3 regions of the Clostridium sp. CM041 genome follow, and region 2 is predicted to be linked to each of the others. Evidence: a T-box and tRNA genes for the amino acid it is inferred to sense, from the RefSeq annotation. Region 2 holds a T-box; the other regions hold tRNA genes.
What was found. A T-box is a leader RNA that pairs with one kind of tRNA and senses whether it is charged. The one in region 2 lies ahead of ACWJJT_RS15525 (valine--tRNA ligase), so its partner is inferred to be a tRNA-Val.
Positions count from the first base shown of each region.

Region 1: it encodes a tRNA-Val, which carries the amino acid that the T-box ahead of ACWJJT_RS15525 (valine--tRNA ligase) is inferred to sense. The anticodon was not compared.
Region 3: it encodes a tRNA-Val, which carries the amino acid that the T-box ahead of ACWJJT_RS15525 (valine--tRNA ligase) is inferred to sense. The anticodon was not compared.

Region 1 covers NZ_CM143648.1:2,053,724-2,067,239, forward strand. Annotated here, with positions in the region: gene arcC (carbamate kinase) at 7-957, shown strand; one part of gene prfB (peptide chain release factor 2) at 1,160-2,188, opposite strand; one part of gene prfB (peptide chain release factor 2) at 2,190-2,267, opposite strand; gene secA (preprotein translocase subunit SecA) at 2,405-4,906, opposite strand; gene hpf (ribosome hibernation-promoting factor, HPF/YfiA family) at 5,105-5,638, opposite strand; gene ACWJJT_RS09610 (ComF family protein) at 6,061-6,600, opposite strand; gene ACWJJT_RS09615 (hypothetical protein) at 6,714-7,742, opposite strand; gene recD2 (SF1B family DNA helicase RecD2) at 7,788-10,019, opposite strand; gene metK (methionine adenosyltransferase) at 10,226-11,401, opposite strand; SAM riboswitch class I at 11,487-11,589, opposite strand; tRNA gene ACWJJT_RS09630 (tRNA-Tyr) at 11,692-11,776, opposite strand; tRNA gene ACWJJT_RS09635 (tRNA-Thr) at 11,782-11,856, opposite strand; tRNA gene ACWJJT_RS09640 (tRNA-Val) at 11,889-11,964, opposite strand; tRNA gene ACWJJT_RS09645 (tRNA-Tyr) at 11,997-12,081, opposite strand; tRNA gene ACWJJT_RS09650 (tRNA-Thr) at 12,087-12,161, opposite strand; gene yyaC (spore protease YyaC) at 12,496-13,050, shown strand; gene mreB (rod shape-determining protein) at 13,176-13,516, opposite strand, start outside.
Region 2 covers NZ_CM143648.1:3,286,412-3,292,550, reverse strand. Annotated here, with positions in the region: gene ACWJJT_RS15525 (valine--tRNA ligase) at 535-3,177, opposite strand; T-box leader at 3,261-3,486, opposite strand; gene ACWJJT_RS15520 (ABC transporter substrate-binding protein) at 3,660-4,682, shown strand; gene ACWJJT_RS15515 (hypothetical protein) at 5,026-5,232, shown strand; gene ACWJJT_RS15510 (helix-turn-helix transcriptional regulator) at 5,424-5,636, shown strand; gene ACWJJT_RS15505 (hypothetical protein) at 5,639-6,037, shown strand.
Region 3 covers NZ_CM143648.1:2,429,610-2,443,125, reverse strand. Annotated here, with positions in the region: gene ACWJJT_RS11440 (M23 family metallopeptidase) at 1-293, opposite strand, end outside; gene ACWJJT_RS11435 (DnaD domain protein) at 504-1,490, shown strand; gene ACWJJT_RS11430 (ATP-binding protein) at 1,483-2,463, shown strand; gene ACWJJT_RS11425 (amidohydrolase) at 2,613-3,944, opposite strand; gene ACWJJT_RS11420 (adenine deaminase C-terminal domain-containing protein) at 3,971-5,749, opposite strand; gene ACWJJT_RS11415 (ABC transporter substrate-binding protein) at 5,881-6,933, opposite strand; gene ACWJJT_RS11410 (ABC transporter ATP-binding protein) at 6,979-8,013, opposite strand; gene ACWJJT_RS11405 (ABC transporter permease) at 8,069-8,854, opposite strand; gene ACWJJT_RS11400 (ABC transporter permease) at 8,856-9,683, opposite strand; tRNA gene ACWJJT_RS11395 (tRNA-Thr) at 10,015-10,089, opposite strand; tRNA gene ACWJJT_RS11390 (tRNA-Asp) at 10,095-10,171, opposite strand; tRNA gene ACWJJT_RS11385 (tRNA-Val) at 10,177-10,252, opposite strand; tRNA gene ACWJJT_RS11380 (tRNA-Glu) at 10,266-10,340, opposite strand; tRNA gene ACWJJT_RS11375 (tRNA-Asp) at 10,426-10,502, opposite strand; tRNA gene ACWJJT_RS11370 (tRNA-Val) at 10,508-10,583, opposite strand; tRNA gene ACWJJT_RS11365 (tRNA-Glu) at 10,595-10,669, opposite strand; gene ACWJJT_RS11360 (BaiN/RdsA family NAD(P)/FAD-dependent oxidoreductase) at 11,008-12,237, shown strand; gene ACWJJT_RS11355 (acyl-[acyl-carrier-protein] thioesterase) at 12,367-13,119, opposite strand; gene ACWJJT_RS11350 (ECF transporter S component) at 13,402-13,516, shown strand, end outside.

The DNA.
Region 1 (13,516 bases), 1.2 Mb from region 2:
ATGTATATGTCAAGAATAGTAATAGCACTTGGTGGAAATGCCCTTCAAGCAAATCCAAAGGACACTACAGCCGAAGCACAGTTAGTAACATCAATACAGACGTCAGAGGCCATTGTAGATTTAATCGAAGAGGGTCACGAGGTTATTGTTGCTCATGGGAATGGACCTCAAGTAGGTCAACTTGTAGCTACTTATGAAGCAGCTGCTTCTATAAATAAAAATAGCCCAATAATGCCTTTTCCTGAATGTGGTGCTATGAGCCAAGGTTATATAGGATATCATCTGCAACAAAGCATTAGATCAGAGATGAGAAAACGAGGAATAAATAAGGACGTTGCAACAGTAGTTACTCAAGTAATTGTTGATCAGAATGATCCAGGATTTAAGAATCCAACTAAGCCAGTAGGTTCTTTCTTTACGGAGGAACAGGCTAAGAAACTAATGATTGAAAAAGGATATATAATGAAAGAGGATTCAAATAGAGGCTGGAGACGCGTAGTGGCTTCACCACTTCCAATGGCTATAGTTGAAGAGCCTATTATTAAAACATTAGTTGAAGCTGGACATATTGTTATAACTGTTGGCGGTGGCGGTATACCTGTAATTGATAATGGAAATGGAAACCTTGAGGGCGTTCCAGCAGTAATAGATAAAGATTTTGCTTCTTCTAAAATAGCTGAATTACTAAATGCGGATGTATTAGTCGTACTTACGGCCGTCGAACAGGTTGCTATTAACTTTGGTACTCCAAATCAAAAGAATCTTTCAATAATAACTATTGAAGAAGCTAAAACCTATATTAAAGAAGGACATTTTGCTCCTGGTTCTATGCTTCCAAAAATAAAAGCGGCTCTTGCTTTCGTTGAAGCAAAAGAAGGCAGAAAAGCAATTATAACATCACTCGAAAAAGCTAGAGAAGCTATAAGCGGAGCAGCAGGAACAGTGATAACAAAATAATAAACTTTACATGTAAGTCATAAGATGAAAACGCTTATGACTTATACATAACAAACCTAAAAGATCCAGCAGAATATGCAATATATTCTGCTGGATCTTTTAGGTTCAAATACAAATGTGCCTGCATTTCTTTAACGACATTTCAGCTCCGCAGGAGATGATTTAATGGTACCAACCTTCTTTATTGTAGATACACCTGAAGTTATTTATTGTTCTGCCTTAAGTACGCCTCAATGAAAATATCAATATCCCCATCCATAACTGCATCTACATTACCCATTTCTGTATTAGTCCTATGATCCTTGACCAAATTATATGGATGAAATACATAAGATCTAATTTGACTTCCCCAACCATTTTCTTTCAAATCCCCGGTTAAGTCTTCTATTCTATCTTTTTTAGCTCTTTCCTTTAAATCTAATAATTTTGCCATAAGCATCTTCATCGCAGTTTGTTTATTACTATGCTGACTTCTTTCATTTTGGCACTGGACTACTATACCCGTAGGTATATGGGTAATCCTTATGGCTGAGTCAGTTTTATTTACATGTTGACCTCCTGCCCCTCCAGATCTATAAGTATCTATTCTGAGGTCATCAGGCTTTATTTCAACATCTTGATTATCCGTAAGCTCTGGAAGTACTTCACAAGATGCAAACGAGGTTTGCCTCTTACCATTTGCATTAAAAGGTGAAATTCTTACTAACCTATGCACTCCCTTTTCGGCCATTAAATATCCATAGGCATATTCGCCAGTTATTTTTAATGTCACTGCTTTGATACCTGCTTCATCAGATGGCTGATAATCTAAAACTTCGATCTTATATCCCTTCTTTTCACACCACCTTGAGTACATTCTATAAAGCATTTCTGTCCAATCTTGAGCATCACTTCCACCTGCACCGGTATGAAGCGTTAAAATCGCATTATTTATATCATAGTTCCCAGATAATAAAATTTCTATCCTGAACCTATCTGTATCCAGCATTAGGTCTTTTAATTCACTTTTCATTTCTGCTATAGAGGAATCATCTTCTTCCTCCTCACTTAGTTCAATTAGCACTTCCAAATCTTCTATCTTACTAATTATTAAATTAAATCTATCAATTCTATCTTTAATACCCTTAGCCTTTTGAGTAACTTGTTGTGCCGTTTTTATATCCTGCCAAAAGCTCGTCTCCTGCATCGTGAACTCAAGTTCTCTTAATTGTTTTTCCATAGATGCTACGTCAAAGAGACACCCTGATCTCTTCTACATTACTTTTTAATACGTTTAATTCACTTATTGCTTCTTCGATTAGTATTATCAATTATAGCACCTCTTTCATTATATTTGAAAAGGGATAAGCAGAATCAATTGCTCATCCCTTCCCAGTTGAAAATTGACAGTTATGTATTTCCAACTATTATTATCCATCGCGCGGTCGTCTGAAGTTATTAATAGATATTAACCTCTGCCACAACAATTTTTGTATTTTTTCCCTGAACCACAAGAACATTCATCATTTCTTCCTTGTTTAGTTACTTTTTTAATTGGCTCATTTTTAATGGAATTATCATGATTTGTTGATGTAATCTTAGAAACCATTTCTCTCTCAGGTGCTTTTTCTATTTGCACGTGAAATAAGTATTTAACAGTTTCCGTCTTTATATTTTCAATCATTTCAGTAAACATATCGCTACCTTCCATTTGGTAGGCTTGTGATGGATCCTGTTGCTTATAAGCTCTAAGTCCAATGCCCTGCTTTAAATGTTCCATCTCATCGATATGATCCATCCATTTACTATCCACTACCCTTAGAAGAATAACCCTTTCGACTTCTCTTATTTGTTCGTCACCAAAATTTTCTTCTTTTTGATCATAGATTTTTTTAGCTATTTCTAAAAGAGTATTTTTAATTTCCTCATTAGATGTTTTAGAAAGTTCTTCTATAGAAACCATACCCTTTGGAAGATATATTTCTTCAAGATAGTTAATAAGTTTTACTAATTCCTCATCAAAACTTTCCTCAATTCCACTAATATGTGAATCAACTGCAGTGAAAACAACATCTTGTATCATTTCTTCAATTTGATCTTTTATGTTTTCGCCTTGAAGAACCTCTGTTCTTTGTCTATAAATTATTTCTCTCTGTTGGTTCATTACATCATCATATTGAACAACATTTTTTCTTATATCAAAGTTATTTCCTTCAACTTTCTTTTGAGCACTTTCTATAGCACCACTCACCATTTTGCTCTCAATAGCGTCTTCATCAGTTAATCCTAATTTTTCTACAACCCCTTGAAGTCTTTCAGACGCAAATATTCTCATTAAATCATCTTCGAGTGATATGTAAAATCTTGAGCTTCCAGTATCCCCCTGACGACCAGAACGTCCTCTAAGCTGATTATCAATACGCCTAGATTCATGTCTTTCAGTTCCAATTATCTTGAGTCCACCAACTTCAACAACGCCTTCTTCAAGCTTAATATCTGTACCACGGCCAGCCATATTAGTTGCTATTGTAACCATGCCACGTGCTCCTGCATGAGATACTATATCCGCTTCTCTTTCATGATATTTAGCATTAAGTACTTGATGAGGAATTCCTCTTTTTTTAAGCATAGCAGATAATAATTCTGATTTTTCTATACTAACAGTCCCTACAAGAACAGGCTGCTTGTTCTTATAAGTTTCAACTATTTCATCTACTATAGCTTTATATTTCCCATTAACAGTTTTAAACACTAAATCTGCGTTATCAATTCTTGTTAATGGCATATTTGTAGGTATTACTATTACATCCAATCCGTATATTTCTCTAAATTCATTTTCTTCTGTAAGCGCAGTTCCAGTCATACCCGATAACTTATTATACATTCTAAAATAGTTCTGGAAGGTAATAGTTGCAAGAGTTTTTGACTCTTTTTCAATTTTGACGCTCTCTTTTGCTTCAATAGCTTGGTGAAGCCCATCGCTATATCTTCTGCCTTCCATGAGTCTCCCAGTAAACTCATCCACTATGATAACTTGACCATCCTTTGCCATATAATCTTTATCTTTTCTCATGATGAAGTTTGCTTTTAAAGCTTGAACTGTATGGTGCTGTATACCCATATTTTCCGCATCAGCATAATTCTCTAAATGAAAATATTTTTCCGCTTTATCTATACCAGCATTAGATAATATAACAGCACTAGCTTTTTCATCTATAGTATAATCTTCTTCCTTCACTAGACCCTTAACAAAATAATCTGCTACTTTATAAAAATCCGTAGATTTTTCTCCTTCTCCAGATATTATAAGCGGTGTTCTAGCTTCATCTATTAATATAGAGTCAACCTCATCCACGATTACAAAGTTTAATTTTCTTTGAACCCTTTCTTCTTTATAAACAACCATATTATCTCTTAAATAGTCAAACCCAAATTCGTTATTTGTCCCATATGTTATATCTGAATTATAGGCCGCTTGCCTTTGTGTTTGATCTAAATCATGAATAATTACGCCTACAGAAATACCTAAGAATTCGTGTATTCGTCCCATGTCATCGCTATCTCTTTTGGCAAGGTAGTCATTAACTGTAATTATGTGAACACCATTTCCTGTTAACGCATTCAAATATGAAGGAAGTGTAGCCACTAAGGTCTTTCCCTCACCAGTTTTCATTTCTGTTATTCTTCCTTGGTGCAGTACTATTCCACCAATTAGTTGTACTCTAAAATGCTTCATGTTAAGAACTCTCCATGAAGCTTCTCTAACCACCGCGAAGGCTTCAGGTAATATATCTTCTAAAGTCTCGCCTTTATCTAATCTAGTTTTAAATTCTTCTGTTTTTGATTTAAGTTCTTCATCGCTTAAACTAGTCATCAACGGATCCAATTCTTCTATTTTATCTACTGTTGAAATTATTCTTTTTATTTCTCTATCACTATAACTACCAAATAACTTTTCAAAAAATTTCATATTTTCATCCTCACTATTCATTTTAATAGTCCCTAAATATATACTTAAAATTATACCACTTAATTTGTTACTGTTCAACTTATACAAATTTATAAATTTTGTAAATTATCATTAATATTTTTTTCACTATACTTTTTTAGAATTTAAAAAAGGATTAAAGTAAGTAAATTTACTTTAATCCTTTAAATTTAATATATTTTAAAATTCTGGTTCTATCAAACCATAATTTCCATCTTTTCTTTTATATACTACATTTACCTCTGAACTACCATCACTCATATATACGAAGAAACTATGACCAACAAGTTCCATTTGAAGCACTGCTTCCTCTGCTGACATAGGTTTAAACGCAAATTTCTTCATCTTTACTATCTTAGGATCTATACCGTCATCTTCGTTCTTATCATATTTTGGTATACCTTGAAATTTAAGAGACGTTCCTCTATTCCTTTTTTCTAATTTTGTTTTGTTTTTTCTAATTTGTCTTTCTAATTTATCAACAACAATATCTAATGAGGTATACATATCTTCGTTTTGTTCTTCTGATCTTAAAATAACTCCATTAAAAGGGATTGTAACTTCTATTGTATGTCTATTTTTACAAACGCCTAATGTTGTCTGTGCTTCCACATCTGGACTAAAATACTTATCCAATCTTGCTATTTTCTTGTCTATAATATTTTTCAAGGCTTCTGTTATCTCTATATTTCTTCCTATTACTTTGACTTTCATAATTCCAGCCCCTCTCTAATATCTACATACTGCTTAATTACTAAGCATGATATATGTTTTGTATTTCAATTCTATTACTTTTAATTCTAAATAGCAACCATTAAATTCAGAATTCACATAATATTAATACAATTTAAATTATATTCGATATTTTTAGGTACCAATAAAATAAAAACTCCTAATATAATATTAGGAGTTTTTATATATTAAGTTAGTTGACCTGGTCTTTGACCCCACACTCGCCTGCTGGAGCTTTTGCTACCCAGAATTACCCTCTCACTACTAACACTCTCGTCTACTAAACGGCAGGACTAACCTCTAAGCCGCACCATGCTCACTAAACTTTGTTTAACTTACGTGGATCGTTTCGCCTGCGACTGGCATCGACTTTCAACCACAAACCTAACTTACTACAATAAGTATTATACATTACTCTTGGCTATTGTCAATATATAAATATTATTTATTCCACTTTCTTTCAGTTTGTGAGCACAATGAAATGCTGTAGCCCCAGTGGTTATAACATCATCAATGAGCAAAACATTTTTATTTTTTATAATTTCACTTCTTTGGATGTCAAAACATTTCTCCATATTGTTCCATCGTTCTTCGCCATTGAGACCTATTTGATCTTTAGTATCCTCAGTTTTAATCAAGTTGCAACTTACTGGAATATTTAAAAATCGAGATAAATAGCTTGCCAAAAACTCGCTTTGGTTATACCCTCTATTTTTTAAAGCTTTTTTAGTCATTGGTACATAAGATATTAAGTCAAACTGTAATTCATTGCTTTTTACAAGTTGTAACATGTATTCAGCTAAGATTTCACCGCATATAAAATCGCTTTTATATTTAAGCCTAATAATTAATTCTTTTACTATATTAGAATAATAAAACACTGACCAAACAAGATATTTTTCTTCATTGCGACCTATATAAAAGCTTTGCTCACAGCGCTTCAATTTTTCTCTGCATTTAGTACACAGAGCTTCACTCTCTTCACTATATCCACTACAGATTACGCACTGTTCATCGCCTGAATATATGAGCTGAACTAAACAATAAAGTATTTTTTTTATATATTTAATAATCCTCGCTCCCACGCTTTCTCATTAAATTTTCTAGCTATATTTTTAGCTTTATCCATTTGCACAGTTTCAACATTAGCTAAAAATATGGCCTCTCCCCTTTGTATACTTTCATATCTCCCAACCTTACTTGATAAATATAATAGTTGCTTATGATTATATTTATCATTATCAGCAAAATAAACTATAACATCAATTGAATGGAATTCTAAGTAACTTTCTTCAAAGTCATTAGTGACTATTATCCCTTCATCTTCATTCATGAACTTTACTTTAATATTAGCATCGCTTTTCTTACTAATAAATAAAAATATATTTTCACTTAACTTTTCTTTGAAATTACTTAGATACTCAAAGACCGCTATAGTTTTTTCCTCATCTGGTGTAAATATTATTACCTTTCTATTAGATATAATTGACCAATTCAAATATTGATAAACAACCAAAGGTATATCCATACTAAGATTTATTCTTGTAGTTATGATTCTAGGCTCTATAATCGGAATATTATTGTTTTTTAACGGAAACATTATTGGTGTGCCCTCGCTTAAAACATTCTCTACAGAATAGGCTATAGCTACACTATTTCTTTTACACATTCTTAATAATACTTTTTTTATTTGTTGCCTAGTGTATTTAGGAAAACTTCTAATATCATTATAAATAATCAAATCAAATTTTTCTTGGAGTTTTAACGCATTTTCATGATTGCATATATGTAAATACTCATTCACACTGCCATAATTCGTTTCAGGTGAATATACATATTTACCTAAATTGCTAAATTTATTTATGAAGTAAATAATATCAATGCTCCTCTGGTCTTCATTAGTTATATACAATATATTTTTCTTTTCATTAACATATGCAATTATAGTTTCTAACAATATATCAGAGGAATTGTAAAACATAGATACAACATCAATTCTTTTTTTGCTGTTTAAAGAACATTTTAAAATTTCTTTGCTAATTTCATCTTTTTCTTTACTAAGGTTTAATTTTGCGTAGAAAAGCATGTAAAATCTCCTTTGCAATTTAATATTTATTCTAAACAAATCAATCTAGTTTTCATCATGGCCCACATTTGCATCTACTATTTGTCTTATTCTCCAGCCCAAAGCAGAGTACCGCTCGAAACTTCTGTTGTTATCTTTCATGAAATTAACAGCTTTTATTGCTCCCACTAAAACAACCATATTCTTCGCTCTAGTTATCCCTGTATAAAGCAAATTTCTGTTCATTAAAAGTGGGGGCCCCATAAACATAGGCATAATTACAACTTCAAACTCACTACCTTGACTTTTATGTATTGTAATAGCATACGCTAAGGCTAGTTCATCTAAATATACACCTTCATATTCTACTCGTTTGTCATCATCAAAAATCACAATAACATTTTCATTATCTTCATCAATATCTTCCACATACCCTACATCACCATTAAAAATGCCTATTCCATCTTCGGCTTTTGCATTAATTTTTTTCCATTTTATAGAGTAATTATTTTTAATTTGCATAACCTTGTCGCCTACCCTAAATATAGTATTCCTATATTCCTTTTCCTTTTTATACTTAGATTTAGGGTTCAATATTTGCTGAAGCTTTCCATTTAGATTTTCTATACCCAATATCCCTTTTCTCATAGGAGAGAGTATTTGAATGTTCTTCATCTTATCCCACTCTTTGTTAAATTTCGGCAATCTGGTATTAATTAAAGCAATTATACTGTCTAATATTTTCTCTGGCTCATTATTTTCAATAAAATAAAAATCTTTATCCTTTTTATTTAAAATAGGCATCTCGCCATTGTTAATTTTATGAGCATTCACAATAATCATACTTTCTTGTGCTTGCCTAAAAATCTCCTTAAGCTTAACTACTTTAACACATTTACTGTCAATAATATCTCTTAGTACATTACCCGGTCCGACAGATGGCAATTGGTCAACATCACCAACAATTATAAGTCTAGTTCCTACGCTGATAGCTTTTAATAAACTATTCATAAGCATTATGTCTATCATAGATGCTTCATCAATAATTAGCACATCACAATCTAAAGGTGATTCCTCACTTCTAGAAAACTGCGACCCATCATCTCTGCCTACTCCAAGTTCTAATAACCTATGTATGGTTTTGGCTTCGCGACCAGTAGCCTCTGTCATTCTCTTGGCGGCCCTACCGGTGGGCGCAGCCATATAAACTTTCATTCCCGCTTCTTCAAATACCTCTATAATGCAATTAATTATAGTAGTTTTGCCAGTACCTGGACCTCCAGTTATAATTTCAATACTATTTTCTGCAGCACCACAAATAGCAGTCTTTTGAGACGTTGCAAATTTTATGTTTTTTTCTTCTTCGAAGTCATTAATCTTTTCTTCTATGTCTATTTCTAACTCGTCATACTTTTCTATAGATAATGTTATAATTTTTTTAGTAATAGCTAATTCACAATAATAAAACGGCATAGTGAAAACACATTCTTCTTCATCAATATTTTCGACTTTCAATTTTCCCTGCAATACATTATCATAAACATTTTTTTCAATTTCTTCAGCCGTAACCCCAAGAATATTTTTAGATTCTTTGTATAATTTGTTTAAGGGCATATAAGTATTTCCCATAGCGCAAAATTCATTTACCACATAATTAATTCCACTTTGTATTCTAAAAGGCGACTCTTTGTCAATGCCTAAACTTTGTGCTATCTTATCTGCAATTTTAAATCCTACTCCAGAAATGGTTTCAGTTAACACATAAGGATTATCCTGCACTACCTTTATAGAGTCTCCTCCATATTTTTTATAAATTTTCACGCATTGGTTAGGTGTTACTCCATATGTTTGAAGAAATATCATTATGTTTTTAACTTCTCGTTGCTTAGAATATGATTCAAAAATTAATTGAATCTTTTTTTGTCCTACACCATCAATCTCTTTTAATCTTTCAATTTCATTATCCAATATATTCATGGTGTTTTCACCAAAGTGCTGTACAATTTTTTTAGCAGTTATTGGTCCAATTCCTTGAATAACTCCTGAAGCTAAATATTTTTCTATACCTTCAAGTGAACTCGGTATTATTTCCTCACATTGTACTATTCTAAATTGCTTGCCAAATTGAGGATGAGTAACCCACTCCCCCGTTAGTTTCAGGTTCTGCCCTTCACTTATATATGGCACAATGCCTACCACAGTTATCTGCTTTTTATTATCATTCAACTGAGCAATTATATATCCATTTTCTTCATTATGAAATACTACATCTTCGATTATCCCTTGTATTTCCGGCATAAAATCTCTCCTATTTATAAATTCATATAATAACATTAATAATAATATTATTAGCAATAATATTATTATTAATGTTATTATATCATATGTATTTTACATATCTTATGTTCAGTATACCCCTATCTTAGGTTTTATCAAAATGCTACTTAATAATCACATGCACTAAAAAGGGATAACAATTATTAATTGTTATCCCTCCTTTTATATTATACGTATTTTTTTATTTCATCAACCTTATTTAGTTTTTCCCATGAAAGATCTAAATCAATTCTTCCAAAATGTCCATAGGCAGCTACTTGTTTATAAACAGGTCTTCTTAGTTCTAATTCTCTTATAATTACAGCTGGCCTTAAATCAAATACTTTTTCAACTATTTGAACTATTTTATCATCGTCAATTTTTCCTGTTCCGAAAGTTTCAACCTCTATAGATACTGGTTTAGCTACACCTATAGCATAAGCTAACTGAATTTCCAATTTATCTGAAACTCCTGCAGCAACTAAATTTTTAGCAACCCATCTTGCAGCATATGCAGCGGATCTATCAACTTTTGTTGCATCTTTTCCTGAAAATGCTCCACCGCCATGCCTTCCATATCCACCATAAGTGTCTACTATTATTTTTCTTCCTGTTAAACCAGAGTCTCCTTGCGGTCCTCCGATTACAAATCTGCCTGTAGGATTTATATAATATTTAGTATTTTCATCTAATAATCCACTTGGCACTACAGGTTTTATTACATGCTCTTTTAAATCATTTTCAATTTGATCATGAGTTGCTTCTTCTGCATGTTGAGTTGAAATAACAATAGTATCTATTCTTACTGGCTTATTATCTTCATACTCTACAGTAACTTGAGTCTTTCCGTCAGGTCTTAAGTAATCTAATGTGCCATTTTTTCTTACTTCGCTTAACTTTCTTGCTAATCTGTGAGCCATCGCGATTGGTAGTGGCATGTATTCCGGTGTCTCATTAGTTGCAAATCCAAACATCATGCCTTGATCACCAGCACCTATTGCGTCAACCTTATCAATCTCGCCTGATTTAGATTCTAAGGCCTCATCTACTCCCATAGCTATATCTGTTGATTGTTCATTAATAGACGTAAGTACAGCACATGTGCTAGCATCAAACCCGTATTTTGCTCTAGTATATCCTATGCCTTCAATGGTATTCCTAACAACCTTAGGAACATCTACATAACAACTAGTTGTTATCTCTCCCATAACTAAAACCATTCCTGTAGTAACCGTTGTTTCACAAGCAACTCTAGCATAAGGATCTTGTTCTAAAATAGCATCAAGTACAGCATCTGAAATTTGGTCACAAATTTTGTCTGGATGTCCTTCTGTAACAGATTCGGATGTAAATAATCTTTTCATTATAATTCTCCCTTCTACTCTCTAAAATTTCCCTATTAAAAAATAAAACCTCTTCCAAATATAAGAAGAGGTGATTTAATCATCTCCCTTATCTTGCAGATTATAACTGCAGGAATTGGCACCATGGTGCATTGCACCGGTTGCCGGGTTTCATAGGGCCTTTTTCCCTCCACCTCTCTTGATAAGAGTTATCAATTATTAACTTTTAATTATAATACCATATGCATTCTATAGTGTCAACAGAATCTAAACCCTGTAAAAAATAAAAAAAGACATCTATAGATGTCTTTTGGTGGAGGAGGACGGATTCGAACCATCGAAACATTACGTAACAGATTTACAGTCTGCCCCCTTTGGCCACTCGGGAACTCCTCCATATGTGGAGCTGGCAATAGGAATTGAACCTACAACCTGCTGATTACAAGTCAGCTGCTCTACCGTTGAGCCATGCCAGCATGCATTTTATTCTATTTTAAAAAGATTATTATGGTGGGAACAACAGGGTTCGAACCTGTGACCCTCTGCTTGTAAGGCAGATGCTCTCCCAGCTGAGCTATGCTCCCATAATTTATTGTAAACCATAATTTATTATAAATGGTGGAGGAGGACGGATTCGAACCATCGAAACATTACGTAACAGATTTACAGTCTGCCCCCTTTGGCCACTCGGGAACTCCTCCACTTATGGAGCTGGCAATAGGAATTGAACCTACAACCTGCTGATTACAAGTCAGCTGCTCTACCGTTGAGCCATGCCAGCATATTATGTTTTATCTTTTTGCCGTTTTACCGTGTCGACAAGAATTATTATACAACTTTAATTAATTAATTTCAAGTCTATTATCCTTTAATAAACGACTTCTTCTCTCCGCAACTATATTATTCGCATATTTGCTCAATATTAAGCATTGATACAACTTACTATTCTAAACAAATTATTTTGTTTTCCTCCATATAATTAATATAATTATAAATCATTTTTTAATTAATCATTTTTTTATTCTTTTATTATAATAATACACAGGATTTATTCATATAAATTATTCATAGGAAACTAATAATTTTTCCCAGCGCAATACAAGGAGGTATATTTCTTGAGTAAAGCTAAAACCCATTATAAAGATCCTTTAGCATACTATACACTTTCTAATTTTCTAAAAGACTATATCGACAAAAATACTTTAGTTGTTTGCATAGGTACCGATAGATGTATAGGTGATTGTCTAGGTCCTTTAGTTGGTACACTTTTAAAAGATAGTTCCTTTCCATTACCTGTATATGGCACTATAGATAATCCAATTCATGCCTTAAACATAGATAGTAAATTATCTAAAATAAATGCTTTGCACCCAAATTGTACTATAATAGGTGTAGATGCTTGTTTAGGAGACATTTCAACTATTGGAGAACTCCAAGCTAGAAATTATCCAATTCATCCTGGCAAAGGTGTAGGGAAAACCCTTCCTAAGGTAGGCACTATTTCATTAATAGGTATAGTAGATTCAAGTGATGATAGTGAATTATTTACAAATAGAAACATAAGATTGAGCTTGGTAATGGATATTGCTAATGTTTTAAGCAGATCCCTCTTGCATTCATATTATTTGCACTCCCTTACCAATGAAGAAAATAATTCAAGCCCTGTTTAACATTATTTAATTAGTCTTAAATAATTGTCCGCGATTTAAATTTAGAAATCTTATATAATATAAAAATAAGCAATACAATTAAACTAATAATTGTATTGCTTATTTTTATAGCTTGCTTATACTTTTTATTCTGTTAAGCATAATTCTCTTCCATTGAATGAATTATCTAACTTATCCATATAATCCAATACTTTACCTGTTCCGAGTGCTACGCATGAAATCGGATCCTCCGCTAGATATACCGGAACTTTAGTAACCTCTTGTATGAGCTTACCTAAGCCTTTTAACAATGCACCTCCGCCAGTCATAACTATACCTTTATCAGCTATATCTGCTGAAAGCTCAGGTGGTGTTTTTTCTAATACAGAATGTGCACATCCTGCTATTAAATATACCGCCTCTTTTAAAGCTTCTCTCATTTCTTCTGATGATACTTCTAAATTCTTAGGAAGACCTGTAATTAAAT
Region 2 (6,139 bases):
CACAGTATTATTTTGCACTATCGTAGGTCCGCCCCTTTAATCTTATTTTAAGTATAATAATATTTTTCCAGAAGTCAATGTATTTTTTGTAAGTAAATCCATATATTATCCATATTTTATTTGTGATTCCTTCATGTTTTTTATATATTTTGTATGTTTTGTAAAATACATCAGTATATATAACAGGTTTCATTATGAAAATAAATTCATAGTAATCTATATTTCTATTTATGAAAAAGGAATTAATAATAGAATTAAACTAATGAAATATATTTTTATATGTTTCATTTATTTTAATAGTTGGCCACCTCTAAATTAGATTCACCTTTTTTCACTTATCTTATAGTAGATCAAATTAGAGAATCTTTTCTCCAGTTCTTTATCAATACACCTTGCATAATTATTGGTATGCTGAACTCACACCATTCATTTTTTTCAATATTCCAACTTTTTATTTGTATGGTAAAAACAAAAAAAACTATAGAATAGACTTTTCAAGTGTCTATTCTATAGTTTATCTTGCTTTTTTAAAGATTATTTCAAGTTTTCTATACTTTTAATTACTAAATCATACATTTCTTTATATTTTTCGCCCTTAGCTTTTTCCTCATCAACCACTTCAATTGGAGCTTTAGCTGTGAATCTTTCATTACAAAGCTTTTTCTCTACTCTATCTATTTCTTTTTTTAGTTTTTCTTTTTCTTTATTTAATCTTTCTAATTCTTTTTCTAAGTCTACAAGCTCAAGTAATGGCATATATACCTGCGCGCCCTTAGTTACTACTGTAACTACATTTTCTGGGGCTTCGGCTTTTGTAGCTAGAAACTTAACCTCACTAGCTGATGCAAGTTTTTGAAAATAAACCATACCTTCCTCAAATGCTTCTTTTGCCTCTGTAGCATATATAAATACTTTAGCTTTTCTTGAAGGTGCTACATTCATATCCGATCTAGCATTTCTTACGTCTTTTATCGCTTCTATGATATAATTCATATTTTCTTCAGCTTTTTCATCTTTAAGAGCATCGTCATACTCTGGCCACTTAGAAATCGTTATAGATTCATACTCATTATCTAAGTGAGTATAAATTTCTTCTGTTATAAATGGCATAACAGGATGAAGTAATTTAAGCCCAGTTTTTAATACATTGTTTAATACATTTAATGCGATGCCTTTAGCCTCTCCATCTTCTGCGTATAATACTGGTTTAACAAGTTCAATATACCAATCACAGAATTCTGTCCACATGAAATCATGAGTCTTTTGAAGCGCTATCCCTATTTCATATTTCTCAATATTTTCTGTAACTTCTTTTATTACAGTGTTCATTCTTGATAATATCCATTTGTCTGCAACAGTGTAATTTTTATTATCTTTATATTTCTCCATTAATTCGCAATTATTGTTCATCATAACAAATCTAGAAGCATTCCAAATTTTATTAGCAAAGTTTCTAGCTGCTTCAACTCTTGACTCATAGAACCTTATATCACTGCCTGGAGAGTTTCCTGTTGCGAGCGAAAACCTTAACGCATCTGAACCATATTGGTCTATTACGTCTAATGGATCAATACCATTTCCCAGTGACTTAGACATTTTTCTTCCTTGATCATCTCTAACCATTCCATGTATTACTACTGTTTCAAATGGCACTTCCCCTAAATTATAAATCCCTGAAAAAATCATTCTTGCTACCCAGAAGAATATAATATCATATCCAGTTACTAAAACACTTGTTGGATAGAACTGTTTTAAATCCTCTGTGTTATTTGGAAAGCCAAGTGTTGAGAAAGGCCACAATGCTGAACTAAACCAAGTATCAAGCACATCTTTATCTTGATTAAGATTTGTACTATTACATTTACTGCAACTTGTTGGCGCATTAACTGTAACTATAATTTCCCCACAATCTTTGCAATACCATACTGGTATTCTATGTCCCCACCATAACTGTCTTGATATACACCAATCTTGAATATTCTCCATCCAATTGAAGTATGTTTTTTCAAATCTTTCAGGAACAAATTTAGTTTTATTTTCCCGTACAGCCTCTATAGCTGGTTTTGCAAGTGATTTCATTTTAACATACCATTGTTTTGATAACATTGGTTCTACAGTGGTTTTACACCTATCATGAGTACCTACATTATGAGCGTGGTCTTTTATTTTAACAAGTAGTCCTGCATTATGTAAATCTTCTACCATGACCTTTCTTGCGTCATATTTATCAAGACCTGAATATTTTCCATAACCCTCGCATATAGCTGCATTTTCATCCAAAACCACTATTTCTGGAAGATTATGTCTTTTTCCTACTTGGTAATCATTAGGATCATGTGCTGGAGTAATTTTAACTGCGCCTGTTCCAAACTCTATATCAACATAATCATCTGCAATTATTGGTATTTCTCTATTTACTAGAGGTAGCATTATTTTTTTTCCTACTAAATGTGTATACCGTGGATCTTTAGGATTTACAGCTACCGCCGTATCTCCAAGCATAGTTTCCGGCCTCGTGGTAGCTATTTCTAAAAACTCATCGCTACCTATTATTGGATATTTAACATGCCAGAAGTGCCCCTCTTGTTCTTCAAACTCTATTTCAGCATCTGAAATTGCCGTCATGCATTTTGGGCACCAATTTGTTATCCTATTGCCTTGGTATATTAGTCCATCCTTATATAATTTAACGAAAACTTCTCTTACTGCATGGTTTAAGTTTTCATCCATAGTAAAGCTTTCCCTAGTAAAATCAACAGAACATCCCATTTTCTTTATTTGTCCTCTTATTTTTTCTCTATATTCATTAGTCCACTCCCAAACTTTTTCAAGGAAGGCTTCTCTTCCCATTTCTTTTTTCTTAAGCCCTTTTTTTAAAAGTTCATTTTCAACCTTTACTTCTGTTGCAATACTAGCATGGTCCTCACCAGGAAGCCACAAGGTATTGTACCCTTGCATTCTTTTAGTTCTTATTAGAATATCTTGAAGAGTATTATCAAGAGCATGCCCTAAATGTAATTTTCCTGTAATGTTTGGTGGGGGCATTACTATTGTAAATGGTTTTTTATCTTTATCAACGGTTGGAGTAAAAAATCCTTTTTCTTCCCACCATGCGTAAAGTCGTTCTTCAAACTCTTTTGGATCATAATTCTTAGCAATATTATTATTTTCTTCCATTATTAACTCCTCCTAAACAATAATTAGTATGTCAATTTATTTTAGCAATAAATTTCAAACAATAAAAAAAGAGCCTTCGTCTATAAAAGGACGAAAAGCTCGCGGTACCACCTTTTTTCCTACAATTTTGCAGGCTCTTTAAAATTTAACGATTAAGAAAACCGTCTTTGCCATCTACTCATAATTACATGAATTGGCAAAGAAGCTCCGAAGCTACCTTCAAGGTTTTTCATATAGAAGATCTTACAGCCTCTGGATCTTCCTCTCTTAATATTATTTTCCCCTACTCCTCTTCATCTACGCTTTTGAATGTTTTATGAAATTATTATCTAGTTGTTCAATTATTATTCACTTGTCTTTCATTTATTGTATACCTCTTAATTTACATATGTCAAGGTATTTCATTTTTGAATTTAAAATGTCACATCTACACGCTCTTTCATATTATATAATTATAGCAACTATATAATATGGAGGTATCTATGAAGCTTAAAAAAATTTCGATTTTTTCCCTGTTTCTTTCTTTCGCCTTGATAACCACCTTATTTTCCGGCTGTAAAAAGAAACCTAGTGATGCTTTAGTCAAAGTAAAATTAAGTGAAGTAGTTCGTTCTATTTTCTATGCCCCTATGTATGCAGCTATTTCTCAAGGCTTCTTTAAAGAAGAGGGTATGGAAATCAACCTTTCAACTGGGCAAGGAGCGGACAAAACTATGCAGCAGGTATTAAGCAAATCTGTAGATATAGGTTTCTGTGGACCTGAGCAAGTTATTTACATCTATAATCAACACCGAGAAGACTATCCTGTTATTTTTGCACAATTAACACAGAAAGATGGATCTTTCTTAGTAGGCAGAAATGCTGAAGCGAATTTCAAATGGGAATCCTTAAAGGGTAAAACTGTAATAGGAGGAAGACCTGGCGGCGTACCTGAAATGGCTTTTGAGTATGTCTTAAAAAATCATGGTATTAAACCAGTTATTGATATAAATCTTGTTACAAACCTCGCTTTCACAGCTACGTCCGGTGCTTTCAAGGGCGGAGCAGGTAATTATGTTACTCTTTTTGAACCTAGTGCTAGTATGATGAAAAAAGATAATTCTGGACATATTGTAGCCTCCATCGGAGCGTCCGCTGGAACCATACCTTATACATGTTTTTTTTCCACAAAATCTTATATAGAAAAAAATCCAGAAATGGTTCAAAAATTCACTAATGCAATATATAAAGGTCAAAAATGGGTAAGTAGTCATTCCGATAAAGAAGTAATGACTTCAATTAAATCTTATTTCCCTGGCGCAGATGAGGCTGTTCTTACTTCATCCATTAAAAACTATAGAGATATAAATGCTTTTGCGCCGAACCCAATATTAAAATCAGATGACTTAACAAAGCTTATGGATATAATACAATCTTATAACGCAGCGTTAATTCCCGAAAGACCATCTTTTAATAAAATCGTCAACAATTCCTTTAGCGACAAAGCCGTAAAAGACTTAAAATAAAAAGTAAAAAAGTATACATTACTATTAATGCATTCACTTCGCTAAGAACTACTAATTTTATTTTTAATTAATTTGCTAAAAAACATAAACTCGCTGTCGCTCAAACATATGTTTTTCTGAGCGTTTCTTAATTAAAAATAAAATAAGGGGTTCTAAAGCTAGTTTCAATGCATTATACGTAATATATACTTTTTTTTGCGCATAAAAATATTTGTTATTTATTTTAGTATACCCTTATTATGCAACTACCCCAATATGTGTCTAAGAGGAATGTCATATAAAGAAACTATTACTTCTCTACAATCGCCCCAAAAGTCTTTTAGACTTTATCTTAGATAAAAATTTGTATGGTGAGAAAGAAGATAAAGCTGGATATTATTATGAAGCTAAATTGAAGTTTATTTCTACTAATGGGAAGGCTGAACGAACTGATACAGCAAAAGGATATATAGGGCTTTTAAACGAAAATGGTAAGTGGAAGGTATTTGTTTACAAATCAGAAGCAGACCCAAAATTATATATTGAGCTAATGAAAAGAAATAAAGAATAATATTAATATATAAATTAAGGGAAGTCCCAAATAAAATGGCTTCCCTCTTGAATTGTTATTTTAATATACCCTATTATACCATTTTTCTAAGATATAGAGATATATTTAGTGTAAATATATCTTTACACTCAGTAATATTTTCTTTATAATATAAGTAAAGATATCTTTACTTATTGATTGGAGGGCTACAAATGAGGGTGATAAATCATATTCGTGAAATTCGTCAAGAAAAGATGATAACACAAGTTAAAATGGCAGAAGATTTACAAGTTACGAGGCAAACTATAAATGCAATTGAGAAAAATAAATATAATCCCAGTTTGGAGTTAGCACTAAAATTAATACAGTATTTTGATGTGCCAATTGAGGAATTATTTTATTTAGGAAAATCAAAGGGGGAATAACTATGAAAAATAAAAAATTGCAAATCTTTGGTTGGGTGTTTATCATGTTATGTATGATGATAGGTGGTTTTTGGGGTATGTATATTTTTGGTGAAGACCCTATTGAATATGTTATGCCTATTATAGGTGGGTTAGCATTCGGAAATATCATAACTTTGATTTTATATAAGTGGAATAAAAAAAGAAATGGTAATATTCCAGATGCTGATGAACGAACTCTGCTACTTTTGAAACGTTATCTTATGATTGTACTTTACGTTGTTCTTTTGGGTAGTGGGGCTATTTTACTTATTCTATATTCAATGGGTGTTCATTCTATTGAAACTGGTATGTTGATCGTATATATGATGGTATTATATATATTAATTGGGGTTGGTGCTGTTATAACAAAATGGTTATAAATCAGATAATTAATTCATTCCATAAAAAAAGTTATCCACAAATAAGGTAAGTACGGTTGTTTTGCTAAAATTCAAAGGCCTATTTTAAAATTTAGGCCGGTT
Region 3 (13,516 bases), 850 kb from region 2:
TTCTTAAGGCTATCTCCACTTATAAACATAGCATCATCATTTACCTTTACTTTACCTAAAGTTAAACCTTTTATTGTAATTTCATTACCATATTTGGATTTAATTTCAGATTTTAATTCCTTATATGTTTTATTAAATTCATTCTTATTTTTTACAAATGTTATGGTACTGCTCCCTATACAAACTTTATAACCATAAAACCTATATACATTCAAATACACCATAGTAGCGGTAATCATAAGTGTTATAATTATCACGCCTATATTCATTTTATTTCGTTTTAGAGCATTCAATGTTCTACCTCCCGCAATACTTACTTAATATACCCTTTTATTACAAATAATATACATTCTTGAAACATTTTTTTTATTTGTATCATTCACTGTATGGTATACTATATGTTGAATAATAAATCCCTATAAATTAACACATTATATAAATAACCAGCAATTTTGTATTTTAAAATTATATTTCTATAATTTTAAAAGAAAGGTAGTGACTTTATGAGTACTTTCATGTTTAAGAATGAAAACTATAAATATACTCCTGTGAGTAATATCTTTATAGATAAGTTTATGCCTAGAGCTAGAGGAGAATTTGTTAAAGTTTATCTTCTCGGGCTAAAATATTGTACAACTGGAGAAATAGGTGCTACCTCTTCAGTTATAGCAAATACGCTTGGACTTTTAGAAACAGATGTTGTAAATGCTTGGAACTATTGGAATGATGAGAACCTAATTAAAATGACCCCCATTGATAATATGGGTAACTTTAATATTGAATTCTTGGATTTATTAGATGTTCCAAGTGACGATATCCAAAACATAAATTTGCTTGAGGAATTAACCAATTCTTCAATAAAAGGTATGCTCCAAGATATTGAAAAACTATTAGCCAAACCTCTTTCACCGAAAGAAATGACCATGTACCTAAGTTGGCAAAAAGATTATAATTTCCCCCCAGAATTAATACTTTTATTAATTCAATATTGTGTATCAAAAGGTAAAGTTGACTATAGATACATTGAAACCATTGCAATTGCATGGCATGATGCTAATATTCAAAATATTGAAGGTGCTCAATCCTATATAAAAAAACATGAGGATAAATGGATAAACATCAGAAAAATCTTAAATTACCTAGGAATAAAAGCTCCAGAAATAATGAAACCTCAAGAACAAATATTAGATAAATGGATAAATGTTTATAAATTTTCTCTAGAAATTATATATAAAGCTTGCGATATTTGTTTTGATAGGCTTAGCCGCGCTGATTTTAAATATATCGATGGGATTCTAAACAGTTGGTTTAAAGATGGCATAAACTCTTTAGAGGATATAGAGAAGAAAGATAAAAAACGTTTAGTTACTAATAAAAAAACTACTGCCGGTGGAAAGCCTGCTAGGGGAAGTTTCAATGATTATGAACAAAGAGCTTATAACTTTGATGAACTAGAAAAAAAATTACTAGGATGGGATAATAATGATTAAAGGATATCAAACCAAAATATTAGCTATATATGATCAAATAAGGCAAGAAGAAGAGGCTGACTTTAGAAAAAGAAAAGTTCACATAGAAAAGACTCACCCTGAAATTATTGAACTAGATCACAAAATAGGTAAGCTATGTATAGAATTATCCATTAGTGCTTTGAAAAGTATCAACAATAGAGATGAATATTTACATTCTTTGAAAGAAAAAATAATAGATTTAAGAATGAAAAAATCTGAGCTATTAGTCTCTAATGGTTTTGATATGGAATACTTGAATTTGCATTATAGATGCACAAAATGTCGCGATACAGGTTTTATTGGAAATACTAAATGCCCTTGCTTTAAGCAAAAGGTTATAGATGTTTATTATACTAGTTCTGAACTTCAAGGTATGTTAAATACCAATAACTTTGATAATTTTAAGTTAGACTACTATCCTTCTAGAAAAAGTGAACTTGAATCAGAATCTCCTAAAAAGAACATTGAAAAGATTTTATCTAGGTCTATGAACTTTTTAAAGAATTTCAATACCACTGATGAAAATTTATTATTCTATGGAAGTTCTGGTACAGGAAAAACCTTTCTGTCTCATTGCATTACAAAGGAATTACTCGACAAAGGTTCTTTTGTAGTATATAGAACAGCCGAACAATTGATAAAGGCTTTAAAAGAAATTCGCTTTAATGGCGACACCTCTTTAGAGGAACTACTAATAAATTGTGATTTACTTATTATAGACGATTTGGGTACTGAGCAAATTTCAGATTTTACTAAAACAGAAATGTTCAATCTACTTAATACCAAATTATTAAAACAAAAAAAAATGCTAGTGTCTACTAATTTGACCCTTGAAAATTTATTAAATACCTATACTGAGAGAATAACCTCTAGATTAATTGGAAATTTTACACTTTGCAAATTCTTTGGAGACGACATAAGAATTAAGAAAAATTTGAGTAAATCAAAATAATATAAAAATATGCACATTAATAAAAAGCACATATTACTATAAATGCGTTTGTCCTCATGAATTACTTCTAAGACCCTCAAATGCATTTTAAGTACTATGTGCTTTTGCTATCATATTTTTTTATCTTCTATTATAAGAATATTATTCATTTATAATTTTCCAGCTACCTTCTCAATCTTGTCCTTCAATTTTAAAAGCTCCCTTCTTATCTCCTTAAAGTTTCCAGAAACCAATTCCTTATTTCTAACTACAATCTTCCCATTAACTATTACCGTATCCACATTCCCTGCATTAGCTGAATATACCACCGCTGAATAGTAATCATATATTGGTTGCATATTTACTGATTTAGTTTCTATTAATGTTATATCAGCTTTCTTACCGACTTCAATGGATCCCACTCTATTTTCTAAACCTAATACCTTTGCTCCTCCCATTGTTGCCATTTCTACTAATTCCACTGCGGGGAATAAGCTTCTATCGTTATTATATAATTTTTGTATTTTTCCAACTAGACTCATTTGAGTGATTATGTCCATGGTGTTTCCGCTCATTGGACCATCACTTCCTAGCCCTACATCTATACCTTTTTCTCTCATTTTTAATATGGGAGCCACTCCCTTTGCTCCTTTAGCATTTGCCCCTATATTATGACTTACCTTAACATTATGCTTTTTAAGTATATCTATGTCTTGTTCCTCTAAAGTTACAGCATGTGCTGCTATAAAGTTAGAATCCAGTATTCCTAAGCTTTCTACATACTCCACTGGGGTTAGCCCTAATTCTTCCTTATATTTTTCAAATTCGAAGTCCATTTCTGCTAAATGCATAGTAAAAGGCACATCATATTTTTTAGATATTTCATAGGCCATTTTTAAACTTTCATCACTATTGGTATAAGGTGCATGGGGTGCTATTCCTGGTGTTATTAATTCATGCCCCTTCCATTTTCCAATAAATTCTATAGAGTAATCTAATCCACCAAAGGGTTCCTCAGCATCTGGTGCTTTGAAATTTATAATACTATTACATAGTATTCCCCTCATATTTAACTCTGATGTTGCCTTTGCCACTTCATCTTCAAAGTAATACATATCGCAATAGGTAGTTACTCCACCAAGCAACATTTCTGCCACTGCATATTTCGCTCCTATATAAACCAATTCCTTATTCACCAATATATTCTCTAATGGAAATAAATATCTTTTTAATCTATCCTTGCAATCATCCGCTAAGCTTCTAAACGGAACCATAGAACCGTGGCAATGACAATTAATCATACCGGGCATTAATATTCCATCTTCACCATCTATTATGTTATATCCTTGAAACTGATTTTCTAAATCAGCTCCGCCAATTGCCTTTATTTCATCTCCCTCTATTACGAGTATACCATTTTCTATAACTTCTTTATCCTTATTCATAGTAATTATATTTACATTCTTTATTAAAATTCTATTATCTTCTATTCCTTTTTTCATATGCTAATACCGCCAATTTTTTTATTTTATCTTTCACTACTTTCTTTAAATAATGAAACAATCTCCTGTTTTTTAACATCTATTAATCCTTTATCAGTTATCTTTAAAGCTGGGCTAACTGGTAGTGATAATGTACTAAATGACATTATTTCATTCTTATGGTCATATCCCAATTCTTTCATAGCTTTTCTTATTTCTTTTAACTGCGTTCCTAAAACCTCTATAGGAACATCACTTACTATTCCACCAATTGGTAATGGTGCTGAACCTAGAATGTGACCTTTATTTGCCACTGCATATCCACCTTTGCAGTTTATAACTTCATTAGCTGCTGCTATCATATCCTTAACATTTCTTCCCATTACCATAAGATTATGATGGTCATGGGCCCAAGTAGTAGCCACAGCTCCTTCTTTTATTATATTACCATCTACTATACCAAAGGCTTTACCCTTAGTTTTTCCGTATCTTTCAAAGACTACTATCAATGCACAACCCTTTATTTCCCATTGAAGTTCCCCATTTAATGATTTAATTGTAGCTTCTCCCTCTTCAGTAAAGGTTGTATCTTGCTCCACCTTGATTGTTCTACAAATAAGTTCTCCATTTAATATAGGAGTTTCCACCTTAAAATCCTCTTCATTTAAAGAATTTAACTTTATGCTATTATAAAATTTCCTAGGAAATATTTCCTTTTTATTTTCTTTCACCTCTATTGTATCTTTTATGTTTATACCTTCTTTTGAATTTATTTGCCGATAACTATTCCCTTCACACTCTTCCTTATTATATATCACTTTTCCATTTTTATATACCGAGTGTATTTTAAACTCTTTAACATCTTCTAATAATATAAAGTCTGCCATCTTTCCTGGGGCAATAACTCCTCTATCTAAAAGTCCCATTCTTCTAGCAGGAGTATATGTAGATACATATATAGCGTTTTCTTCACTAATTCCCATATCCATAGCTTTCTTCACTAATTTATTTAAATGTCCACTTGTTAGCTTGTCAGCCATTACATCATCTGTAACCAAACAAAAGTGCTCATATAAATTATTATCCCTTAAATAATTCATATTTTCTTCACTCATAGATTTCTCTTGTATTTCTAAAAACATTCCATTACTTATTTTTTCTTCTATGGATTTTAAACTCTGGTGGGTATGATCTCCATCCACCCCTCTATATATGTACATAGCTAAATCTAACCCTTCAATCTTAGGACAATGACCTTCTATTGGGAAATTGTTTTTTTCTCTCTTGATTAGATTTATAATTTTATTTATATTAGAATTATCCTCTTCTATTAAATCCTTAAAATTCATTACCTCTCCTAAACAAATAACCTTCGGGTATGCTAAAAGCTCACCAACTTCTTTATCACTTATAAATCCCCCTGTGGTTTCAAACTCCTTTGATGTTGATGGTACTGAGCTTGGTATTCCATAAAATATATCTATTTTTTCCTCTTTACTTATAAAAGCTATTATCCCCTCCACACCAAAAACATTAGCAATCTCATGTGGATCAGCCACCACCGTAGTTACTCCATGTGGTATAACAGCATTAGAAAACTCACTGGGAATAGTCATCGAACTCTCTATATGCATATGAATGTCAATAAGGCCAGGAATCATATAATTTCCATGTCCATCTACAACTTCTTTAGCACTTAATTTACCTTCATATTCTTTGCCTATATATATAAATTTTTCATCCATTATTGCTACATCTGCATTAATGAATTTCTTAAAATAACTATTATACACTCTGATATTTTTAACTATTAATTCAACTTCCATAATGCACCTCTTTAATATATATTTCTCTCTTAAAATTATGCAGACTTATTTTTTACCCTTATAGCTAAATTTAAAAAATAACTAGTCTCAATCATAAAGATTTTGACTAGTTATTTATTTAATCTATATAATTAGTTCATAATTCTATTCCAAGTATCTATCCATTCACTCATTAATGGATTAACCACTTTATAATCTATAGTTTTAGCATTTTTCACTGTTGGGCCATAGGTTAAATTTTTACTTTCCTCTTCAGTCAAAGAAACCTTTTTATTTACTGGTGATTCACTTAAATTCTTAGCACCTTTATATTGAATCTCTTCACTTAAAGCATAATTTATAAACTCATAAGCTAAATCTTTATTATCTGAATTCTTATTCATGTTTATTGAATTAAGGTTTAAATATCTTCCCGACTTTGGAGTTATAAGCTTTATTTCTGGTGATGCATTAGTAATCATTTCATAAGCAAAGTCAGCTGTTACTGCTACTGTTATTTCTCCACTAGCAAACATATTAGATAGGTCTGAAGATTTACTATAAGTTTTAACTACATTAGGCTTTAATTTTTGTAACTCTTTAAATGCAGCTGCACCCTCGTCTTTAGATATATCTACTCCTGCTTTTTCTGCTGCTATATAAAGCATAGCTGGACCAAAGGTTGTTGTTATATCTGGTATAGCTATTTTACCCTTTAGTTCAGGCTTCCATAAATCTTCCCAAGACGTTATTTCAAACTCTACTTCCTTTGGATTAACAGCTATTCCTATGCTGTTTAATGCATATGCTGGTCCAAATCCATCTTTTATTGTTCCTTTGCCCTTATCTACTACATTTTCACTATTAGGAATTTTACTATAGTCAAGTTTTTCAAATACCCCCGCTTTTATTCCTTGCTCAGCATAGCTCTCAGCTAAGTATATTAAGTCTACTGTTGACTTTGGGTTGTTTTTAAGTTTTGTTAATCTATCAGAGTTATTACCTGTTTCTAATACTATTTTAACTCCATGCTTTTCTTCGAAAGGTTTAAGTACATTTTCTGTTAGCTTGTCTTCATTTAACCCAAAAGTTGAAATTACAAGTTCCTTTTTTTTACCCGAGACTGAAGATGCACCGCTGCATCCAACAAATACAGTTGCTAGCAATCCTAATGCAACCGTTACTACTAAAGATTTTTTTAACATATCCATTCCTCCTAACTTGCTCAAATTAATAATATCCATTTCAGCTTATACTAATACTATTTTATTTTCAGGTAAGTAAAGATTTATTTTATCCCCTTGAGGATAAACTACATCATTTTGGCTATTTACAACTAAATTACCCACAGTGGTATTTACATTATACTGATAGGATTTCCCTAAGAATGTTCTTATTTCTACAGTTCCCTCTATAGTATTTGACGCTTCTATTGATGCTATAACTATATCATCTGGTCTTATTGTACCTTTAACTTCTACCTTGTCTATTTTAGGATTTTCCACATTAAACTTTAATCCTTTATTACTTTCATATAATCCATCTTGTACCTTCGTTAAATCTATAAAATTTTCAAATCCCACAAATCTAGCAACAAACTCTGTAGAAGGATTTGAGTAAATATTTTCTGGAGTATCAAATTGCTCTATTACACCTTTGTTCATTACCGCCACTTTATCAGATATAGAGAAACACTCCTCTTGGTCATGGGTAACAAATAAAGTAGTAATTCCTAAGCTTTGTTGAAGCTTTCTTATTTCAACTCTCATCTTCAATCTAAGCTTCGCATCTAAGTTGCTTAAAGGTTCATCTAAAAGTAATAAACTTGGCTCTATTACTAACGCTCTAGCTGTTGCAACTCTCTGTCTTTGCCCTCCCGAAAGCTCCTTTGGATATCTTTTAGCATATTGATTCATATCTACTACTTCTAATATATCTTTTACCTTTTTCTTTATTTCATCCCTTGATATCTTCTTCATTTTTAAACCAAATGCTACATTTTCTTCTACTGTTAGGTGCGGAAATAATGCGTAGCTTTGAAATACTAATCCGAAATTTCTATTATGAACAGGTATTTTTGTATAATCCTTGCCTCCTAGCATAAACGTTCCATTGTTTGGCTCTATAAATCCAGCAATTACTCTTAATGTTGTAGTTTTACCACATCCACTAGGTCCTAAAAGAGATACAAGCTCTCCTTTTTTAATGCTTAAATTAAAATTTTGTAATATATTGTCTTTTCCATCATATGATACTGCTATATTTTTTAAGTTTATTAAATTCATGTGTTACCCCCACGTTTATTAGCATTATTTAAGGCCTATTACGAACGTATTTTGCCTAAGAAAGACTATCTAATCCTAAAGTTTTTTCTACTATAAACATTATTCCAATTGTTATTAACATTAATATAACTGATAATGCTGATACGGTTGGATCATAGTTATACTCTACATAGCTCATCATACTAATTGGCAAAGTACTTACTCCTGGTCCTGTTAAAAATATTGATACAGGCACATTGTTAAAGGAATTTATAAATGCTAACATAACCGCTGCTATAATTCCTGAAGTTATATTTGGCATAACTACCTTAAAAAAAGTATTTATTTTTGTATAGCCAAGACTCATTGCAGCCTCTTCTATTGAATAATCAAATACCTCTAAACTTGAACCAACAACTCTAATTATGTAAGGTACTATTACCAATGTATGACCTATAAATAAACTCATGTATACTGAAAATTCTAATTTTATTACTAAAAACTGAAATAATGCAAAACCAACAACCACTCCTGGTATTATTAATGGTGAAAAGAAAAAATTCTTTAAAACACCCTTTCCTTTGAAATCAAATCTGCTTAATCCGTAAGCTGCCGGTATTCCAATTAACAGTGCTAATACTGTAGACCCACAGGATACTAAAAAACTTACAAACATTGTATTCATAAACATATCTGATTGAAATACATTTGCATACCACTTAATGCTAAACCCCTTTGGTGGGAATGCAATATAACTTTCTGTTCCTATACTTGTTAACGCTATAATTACTAATGGTGCTAGTAAAAATATATATACTAATGCTACGAATATAGTAAGTAATTTGCTTTTTCTGCCTTTCATGTTATAATCCCCTCTTATCTAATCTAGACGCTAATAAGTTTATTCCTTTTATAACCAACAATGTTGTAACTATCATTATTGTTGCAACAACAGACGCCGCTTGCCAGTCACTCAAGGTCATCGCTTCTTGATAAATTAATGTGGCTAACACTGTATTTTTATTACCACCTAATAATTGTGGTGTAGTATAAGCCGTAAGTGCTCCTGTAAATACAAGGACTGTTCCAACTATTAATCCCGGTAAACTCAGTGGGAATATAACCTTAAAGAAGGCCTTCACTTTATTAGCTCCTAAACTTTCCGCTGCTTCTAATAAGTCATTATCTATATTTTCTAAAACTCCTACTAAAGAAATTATCATTAGCGGTGAAAATAAATAAACTGTACCAACAATGATCGCGCCTTCAGTATACATCATAGTTAAAGATTCATTGATAACGCCTAAGCTAAGTAACACTTTATTTATAACTCCATTTTTACCTAAAATACTCATCCAAGCAAAAGAACGAACAATTGAATTTGTAAGAATAGGGAATATGGTTAATGCCATGAATAACCCTCTAATCTTCTTTGAGGTTCTAGACACAAAATATGCTGTTGGAATTCCAATAACCATGCATATTGCAGATGATATTAAAGCAATTCTTAATGTTCTATAAAATATCTGCAGCGTATACTTATCTCCAAAGAAATTTAAATAATGATCCAAGCTAAAGCTTCCATTAATATTAAAAGTAGGAATTATAGTACTAACTAAAGGCACTATAAGAAAATAAGATAGTAATATTAAACATGGTACAAATAATATGTAAGTCCATTTTTTCTTCATAGGTTTAACTCTCCTAAAATTTTATCTTAATGATATTTTTGTTGGATATATATAATTTATATTTATTTTACAAAACCAATGATATGGCAAAATATTGATATTCGTCCAGAAAAATACGAACGTTAATTTATTTTAATTGCTTATCGTATGTGTTTATGCTACTATAACGATCGAATGTTGTCAATATTTTTATTTTTTCAAGACAAAAATCAAATCACTTTAAATACATTTTGTTTTTAGAGGCTATCAATCCTTTTAATTCTTACAATCTTTCAGCTCAGTAAACATATTGGACGTAAAAAAAGTCCTAAACAAATGTTTAGGACTTTTTTGGAGCTGGCAATAGGAATTGAACCTACAACCTGCTGATTACAAGTCAGCTGCTCTACCGTTGAGCCATGCCAGCAAAAATGGCGACTCAAAAGGGATTCGAACCCTCGACCTCCGCCGTGACAGGGCGGCACTCTAACCAACTGAGCTATTGAGCCATATATGGTGGGAACAACAGGGTTCGAACCTGTGACCCTCTGCTTGTAAGGCAGATGCTCTCCCAGCTGAGCTATGCTCCCATATATGTTTTAATGGTGACTCCTAGGGGAATTGAACCCCTGTTACCACCGTGAAAGGGTGGTGTCTTAACCGCTTGACCAAGGAGCCTTATTACTTTTTAATGATTCTTTTGATAAGAATCAAGCTTATAAATTAGATGTTCTTTTATTAAACTATACCAGTTTAGTAAAAATGGCGACTCAAAAGGGACTCGGACCCTCGACCTCCGCCGTGACAGGGCGGCACTCTAACCAACTGAGCTATTGAGCCATATATGGTGGGAACAACAGGGTTCGAACCTGTGACCCTCTGCTTGTAAGGCAGATGCTCTCCCAGCTGAGCTATGCTCCCATGTATGTTTATGGTGACTCCTAGGGGAATTGAACCCCTGTTACCACCGTGAAAGGGTGGTGTCTTAACCGCTTGACCAAGGAGCCATACTAATTTGTCACTTTATTTATTATGGGCTTACGTCTTGCAACCCGACATAAACTATAATACCTAATTTTTCTTAAAGTGTCAACATATTTTCTTGTTTTTTTTATTATTTTTTTTTACAAAACACTCAAACCCAGTTAAATCAATGGTTTACCTTGTATGCTTTTTTATATGTTTTTTTGAAAATAACTACCTTTTATTAAACACTCTTAAACAAATTTTATGGTTACTTATAAAACAAAATAAAAATTCATTTTCATCCTACTCATTTTAGGGTAAGCTTATATGTATATACTTTATAATATAAAAATATTTTTTCTCGAAAGGAGAGATTTTCTTGAAACATTCCCTTATAATAATTGGCGGAGGCGCCTCTGGTTTAACCTCTGCTTTAATAGCAAAAGATTTTGGAATAGATGTAGCAATAATTGAAGGAACCGATAGAGTAGGTAAAAAAATACTAACCACCGGTAACGGTAGGTGTAATATCAGTAATGTACATATAAATAATGATAGATATCACAGTGAAAATACAAATTTCGCAGGTTACACTCTGGATTCTTTCACCATAAAAGATACTATAGATTTTTTCGAATGTTTAGGACTACCTTTAGTGACAATAGATGGTGGTAAAATGTTTCCTATGTCATTGCAAGCCTCATCAGTACTTGATATACTTCGCTTTGCTATAGACGAAAAAAAAATTCCACTGTATACAAATACCAAAGCTAAGGAGATTATTAAATCAAAGAAGGGTTTTAAAGTTTATAGCACAGATAACTCTACATATGAATGTGAAAAGTTGATTATTGCGACCGGTGGTAAATCAGCTCCTAAAACAGGTTCTGACGGCTCCGGCTATTCGTTGGCTAGGCAATTAGGTCATAGTATAATCTCTCCTGTACCAGCCCTTGTACAGCTTAAATTAAACTATAATAAACTAAAGGCTCTATCTGGAGTAAAGTTTGATGGCTTTGCGGAAATATTTATAAACGATAAATATGTTCAAAAGGAATTCGGAGAAATACTTTTTACAGATTACGGCATTTCCGGACCCCCTATTCTTCAGCTTAGTAGAACTGCATCTTATGGTTTATCTAAAAATAGCAAGGTTTCTTTATGTATTGATATGCTACCAAATATTAGCTACGAAGATCTAAAATCATTTTTAAATAATCACTGGTCAGTATTTCAGAGTCGCTGCGTTCATGATTCATTCATCGGAATAATTAACAAGAAGGTCATTCCAATAATTTTAAAAGAAGCAAAAATAGATGACATTCATAAGCCTTGTTGCGATTTGACCTCAAACGAAAAAAATGCTCTATATACTTTGTTAAAGCAATGGCGATTTGAGGTTTCAGGTACTAATTCTTTTGCAAATGCTCAGATAACTGCAGGAGGCATTAATACAAAAGAAATTAATTCTGAAACTCTAGAATCCAATATTACTAAAAATTTATTCTTTGCGGGAGAAATATTAGATGTAGATGGCGATTGCGGCGGTTTTAACCTTCAATGGGCATGGAGTTCTGGTGCCATTGCCGGGAGAAATGCTTCCAATTAAAAAATAAGAGTGCGATTAGTATGAAGTTTGTCCTGCGTGAATTGAACTAAGGGTTTGAAACGTGAAAGTTGATTAAGGGATTTTCTTATATTATGCTTAGAAAAGTATAATATAAGAAAAATACTTAGACTACTGTACCCAAGTACTTTCTAAGAGCGTAAGCTCAACACCCTCTTCATTTATGATTTTATGTCTACATATCGTCTTATCTTCTTCTCTTATAACCTGCGTGCTTACCTTTATGGTCTCTCCATATGTTGTTTCCTTGATGTAAGTTACCTTAATATTAGTTAGTTGACGGTCTAATACTATATCCTTAGGAACTGTTTCTAAAGCCCAAGCAACATATTTAACATTGTTTACGTGCATATTCGTGTCAATATCACTATACCTAACTTGAAAGTTTTTCTCGCTATGCACTGTAGTTATTGGTACTATATCCTCAATGTCTATGGGTGTATTATTGCTATCATCAATACCATAAGCCTCATACATATCTTTCGTAATCCTTATTGGTCTTCTTCTGTCTGTATTTATTAAAATCCACACAGAACTCGCATGTCCTATTTTATTCCCTTTCATATCAATAATTTCATATTTCCTGTATGCATAAAATTTATTGAAAGAATGTGCAAAAGTTCTAATCTTTATAGTTTCATTTAATAAAGGATACGACTCCATTGTTATGTCCCATTTATATAACACCCAAGCTGATTTATTCTCTTTAAGATGTTCTATGCCAACTCCAAGCACTTCACTTTGATACATTGCCATATCACCAAGATAATCTATAATGCTTGTCATCAAAGCTCTTTTATGAATATCTACTTCATAATAATGAATATTATAATCTCTATCTGTAACCTCTGGCATTTTGCCCATAATACCCCTCCTATATTTCTCATGAGTACATAATATAATAACTATTAATTTCTACGCTTCTTAGTTTTCTTCATACTTAAAATAATACCAAACTAAACCAACACAGTAAACATTAACTGTATAGTATTAACATAAAGTTTGTTAAATTTTTATTTATCTATGTAATTATTATCAAAATAGTGTTAAAATATTGTTGTCAGTATTCATTATGAAACTGAACTATAAATAAGGATTATGAATAGGACGACTTATATCCTTATGGAATAAGAGCGGGGGGAACACATGATTAATAATAATTCTATTAAACTTAGAAGAATAAAAACAAGTGAACTTACAACTATTGGTATGCTATCAGCTATTTGCATCGTACTTGGTTTAACTGGATATGGCTTTATTC